One region of the Thermobifida halotolerans genome, then DNA from elsewhere that is predicted to be linked to it. Evidence: predicted binding sites of a transcription regulator. Region 1 holds the regulator's gene; the other holds the start of a gene.
What was found. The regulator HspR, encoded in region 1, represses chaperone genes until heat shock. The targets are predictions, from matches to a motif close to ANTTGAGTCNNNNNGACTCAANT.
Positions count from the first base shown of each region.

Region 2: a site for HspR is predicted at 1,531-1,553, ahead of lon (endopeptidase La). Genes of this name have one in related genera too.

Region 1 covers NZ_CP063196.1:4,808,556-4,810,954, forward strand. The annotation lists gene dnaJ (molecular chaperone DnaJ) at 1-1,049, shown strand, start outside; gene NI17_RS21535 (heat shock protein transcriptional repressor HspR) at 1,055-1,489, shown strand; gene clpB (ATP-dependent chaperone ClpB) at 1,586-2,399, shown strand, end outside.
Region 2 covers NZ_CP063196.1:3,275,155-3,277,553, reverse strand. The annotation lists gene NI17_RS14645 (ABC transporter substrate-binding protein) at 1-1,306, opposite strand, end outside; gene lon (endopeptidase La) at 1,565-2,399, shown strand, end outside.

The sequences.
Region 1 (2,399 bases):
TCGCGCGCAAGTACCACCCCGACGCCAACAAGGGCGACACCGAGGCCGAGGGCAGGTTCAAGGAGATCTCCGAGGCCTACAGCGTCCTGTCGGACGAGAAGCGCCGCAAGGAGTACGACGAGGCCCGGTCGCTGTTCGGCGGCTCCTACCGGCCCGGCGGAGGCGGCGGTGTCGGCGACTTCCACCTCGGCGACCTGTTCGGTCAGACCGCGTCCAGCGGCGGCGAGCGGCTCACCGACCTGTTCGGCGGGCTGTTCGGCGGGCGCGGCGGCCGCACCAGCCAGTCCCGGCGCGGCGCCGACCTGGAGACCGAGACCACGCTCAGCTTCACCGAGGCGGTCAACGGGACCACCGCGTCCTTCAACCTGACCACCTCGACCTCGTGCCCCACCTGCCGGGGCACCGGGGCCAAACCCGGGACCACACCCCGGGTCTGCCCCAAGTGCGCGGGCACCGGACACGAGAGCACCAACCTCGGCGGCTTCTCCCTGTCGGAACCGTGCAGCCTGTGCAAGGGACGCGGCTTCCTCGCCGACGACCCGTGCGCCACCTGCGGCGGCTCCGGGAACGTCAAGAGCACCCGCACGGTGCAGGCCCGCATTCCCGCGGGAGTGGCCGACGGGCAGAAGATCCGGCTCCGGGGCAAGGGCGAACCGGGGGAACGCGGCGGACCCGCCGGCGACCTGCTGGTGACGGTCAGGGTCAGACCGCACCCCGTGTTCGGGCGGTCCGGCGACAACCTCACCGTCACCGTTCCGGTCACCTTCGCCGAGGCCGCACTGGGAGCGGACGTGCGCGTGCCCACCCTGAGCGGCTTCCCCGTCACCGTGAAGATTCCCCCGGGCACCCGCAACGGGCGTGTCCTGCGCGTCCGAGGCAAGGGAGCCACCAGGCGCGACGGCACGACCGGCGACCTGCTGGTGACCATCGAGGTGGCGGTGCCGCAGAATCTCAACAGCGAGGCGCGGGAGGCGCTGGAGCGGTTCCGAGCCGCCACCGCCGACCACAACCCGCGCGCCGACCTGGAAGCCCGGGCGAAGGGGGCGTGAGAACCATGAACGATGCCACGTTCGGCGACGACACTCCCGTCTACGTCATCTCGGTGGCGGCGGAACTGTCGGGACTCCACCCGCAGACACTGCGCCAGTACGACCGGCTCGGACTGGTGAGTCCCGGGCGTACGGCGGGCCGCGGCCGACGCTACTCGATGCGCGACATCCAGATGCTGCGCGAGGTGCAGCGCCTGTCCCAGGAGGAGGGCATCAACCTCGCGGGCATCAAACGCATCCTGGAGTTGCAGCGCGAAGTGGCCGAACTGCGCGAACACATCTTCCACCTGCACAACGAACTGAACGCGGCGCGCTCCGCCGCGGCCCGCCGGGCCACCAGCGCACGGCCCGGCGGGGGCGGCGGTGAACTGATCCCGGTCCGCCGCACCCGCGTCACCATCTTCAACCACACCACGACCCAGCCCCCCGAGACGCAGTAGCAGCCCCGGGCCGCCCCGGCCCCGGGCTCCTTCGGGCCTCCGGGCGGGTCAGCGCATACGTCCTACCTGTTCTGTGCCTTGAAGGGGCGGCAAACCATGGATTACAAGCTCACCAAGAAGAGCCAGGAGGCGCTGTCCGCGGCGATCCGGAGAGCCACCGCGGACGGAAGTCCACAGGTCGAACCGGTACATCTGCTCTCCGCCCTCGTCGGTCAGGCCGAGGGGGTCGTGCGTCCCCTGCTCAAGGAGGTCGGCGCGGACCCCGGCAGGCTCGTCCCCCGCGTGGAGGAGGCGATCTCCGCGCTTCCCAGGGCGGCGGGGTCCACGGTCAGCGCACCGGCGACCTCCCGGCAGCTCATCGTCTCGCTGAACACCGCGGCGCAGCGTGCCAAGCAGTTGGGCGACGAGTTCGTCTCCACCGAGCACCTGCTGGTCGGACTGGCCGCCGACGGCGGCACGGCCGCGACCCTGCTCCGCGAGGCGGGCGCCACGCCCGAGACGCTGCTGGAGGCGTTCGAGCGGGTGCGCGGCGGCGCCCGGGTCACCTCGGAGACCCCCGAGGACACCTACCAGGCGCTGGAGAAGTACGGGGTGGACCTCACCCGGCGCGCCCGTGACGGCGAACTGGACCCGGTGATCGGCCGCGACGCCGAGATCCGCCGGGTCGTCCAGGTGCTGTCGCGGCGCACCAAGAACAACCCGGTGCTCATCGGCGAGCCGGGGGTGGGCAAGACCGCGGTCGTCGAGGGCCTGGCCCAGCGCATCGTCGCCGGCGACGTGCCCGAGTCGCTGCGCGACAAGCGGCTCATCTCGCTCGACCTGCCCGCGATGGTGGCGGGAGCGAAGTACCGGGGCGAGTTCGAGGAGCGGCTCAAGGCCGTCCTCAACGAGATCAAGCAGAGCAACGGCC
Region 2 (2,399 bases), 1.5 Mb from region 1:
CGGTTTCTTCGCCGTTGATCCAGTTGACCATGCCTCGCCAGAACGTTCCGGCCCCCACCTCGGCGGGCATCAGGTCGCTTCCGTCGAAACGGAACACGGTGTCGGGGTCGCGCAGGATCTCCGCGCCCAGACGGTCGGTCGGTACCTCCAGAGTCTCCAGGTCGAGCCCCTGGTGTGCGGAGAACCAGGCGCCTTCGGCCGCACGGTTGTTAGCGTACTCCGCGGTGGCCAGATATTCGCGGACCGCGACGACCTCGGGCCGGTCGGCGAACGCGCCGACGAACTCACCGCCGCCCATGACGGGGGTTCCCTGGTCGGGGTCGATCGGCGGCAGGTTGAACGCGTAGACGTCGCCGGTCTCCGACACCTCGGTTCCCTCGGGCCACTGCGCGGCGTAGAAGGAACCCATCAGGTACATGCCGCAGTCGCCGTCCAGGATGGGCAGGCCCGCCTCCTGGAACGAGGTGATGGCGATGCTCTGCACGTTGCCGAACCCGCCGTTGACGTAGTCCGGGTTGCGCAGGATCTCGTCGGCACGGCCGAACGCGTCGGCGATCCGGGGGTCGTTGAACGGGATCTCGTGGTTGACCCACTGGTCGTAGATCTCGGGGCCGTTCTCACGCAGGATGACGTTCTCGATCCAGTCGGTGGCGGGCCATCCGGTGGCGTCACCGGACTCCAGACCGGCGCACCAGGGCTTGGTGCCGTCGGCGGCGATGGTGTCGCTCAGCGCGATCAGTTCGTCCCAGGTCTGCGGGACCTCGTAGCCGTTGTCGGAGAAGAACGTCGGCGAGTACCAGACGAACGACTTGAAGTTGGCGCCCAGCGGGGTGGCGTACAGTTCGCCGTCGATGGTGGCGTAGTCCAGCCAGTCCTGGCTCCATCCCTCCTCGGCCAACTGCTGGACGCCTTCGGGAGCGGGGACCAGGTCGCCGGAGTCGGCGAAGCGCTCGAGAAGACCGGGCTGGGGGAAGAAGGCGATGTCGGGCGCGTTGCCGCCGTCCACCTTCACCTGGACCTGGGCCTCGAACTCGCCGCTGCCCTCGTACTGGATGTCGATCCCGGTGCACTCGGCGAACATCTGCCAGGAGCGCTCCATGCGCTCGGCCTCCTCGTCGCGGATCGAGGCGTAGACCGAGACGGTGCCCCCGATGTCCTGCCACTGTGCGTAGGGCTCACACTCCGGAGAGTCCGGGTCGGCTCCCGCGGTTCCTCCTTCCCCAGACAGGTAGGCGCATCCCCCGGTCAGCAGGACCAGGGAGAGCGCCGTGGCGATTGTGGTGCGCGGGTTAGGGAACATGGGCATTCACGTACCTCCAGTACCGCCCGGTCGTTGTGTGACCTGCTCCATAGACATCCGATGCAAGTAGCTCTGTCAGTGATTGTCCATACATTTGGCTTATGCCTGCCGTAACGGTTTTGTCACATGGGAAGTGTCCCAGTTAAGAGGGGATTGCCGAGGTAACCGCCGCTTAGTGATGTGATCGCTATGAGTGAACAAGATTTGGGGAACAAAGAGGGACTCTTCTTTATTGAGTCCTAGTGACTCAAGAAGGAGGGTCTGATGACAGACGCGCAGACCAGCGTGACGTTGCCCGTCCTGCCCCTCGATGACGACGTTGTCCTGCCCGGCATGGTCGTGCCGGTGGACATCTCCGACTCCGAGATCCGCGCCGCGGTCGAGTCCGCGCAGAGCGTCGAGTCGACGAAGAACGCCCGGCTGCCGGGTGTGCGTTCGACCGGCAGGCCGCGCGTGCTGATCGTGCCGCGCGTCGACGGCTCCTACTCCGCGGTGGGCACGGTGGCCCTCGTGGAGCAGATCGGACGCACCCCCGACGGCGAGCCCGCCGCCGCGCTGCGCGGTGTGGCGCGGGCCCGCGTCGGCAGCGGCACCACCGGGGTCGGCGCGGCCCTGTGGGTCACCGCCGAGGTCCACCGGGACGCGGCCCCCGAGGGCGGATATCCCGGCAGGGTGCGGGAACTGGCGCGCGACTACAAGACACTGCTCGGCACCTACCTGCAAAAACGCGGTGCCTGGGAGATTCTCGACAGCATCCGGCAACTCGACGACCCCGGCCGGCTCGCCGACCGCGGCGGCTACTCCCCGTTTCTGGACACCGGGCAGAAGCTGCGGCTGCTGGAGACCTACGACGCCGCCGAGCGGCTCGCCCTGCTGATCGGGTGGACGCGCGACCACCTCGCCGAACTCGACGTCACCGAGAGCATCAACAAGGACGTCCAGGAGGGCGTGGACCGGCAGCAGCGTGAGTTCCTGCTGCGCCGCCAGATGGAGGCCATCCGCAAGGAGCTCAACGAGCTGTCCGGCACGCCGGACAGCGAGGAGGAGGACTACCGCAGACGGGTCGAGGAGGCCGACCTGCCCGACCACGTCCGCGCGG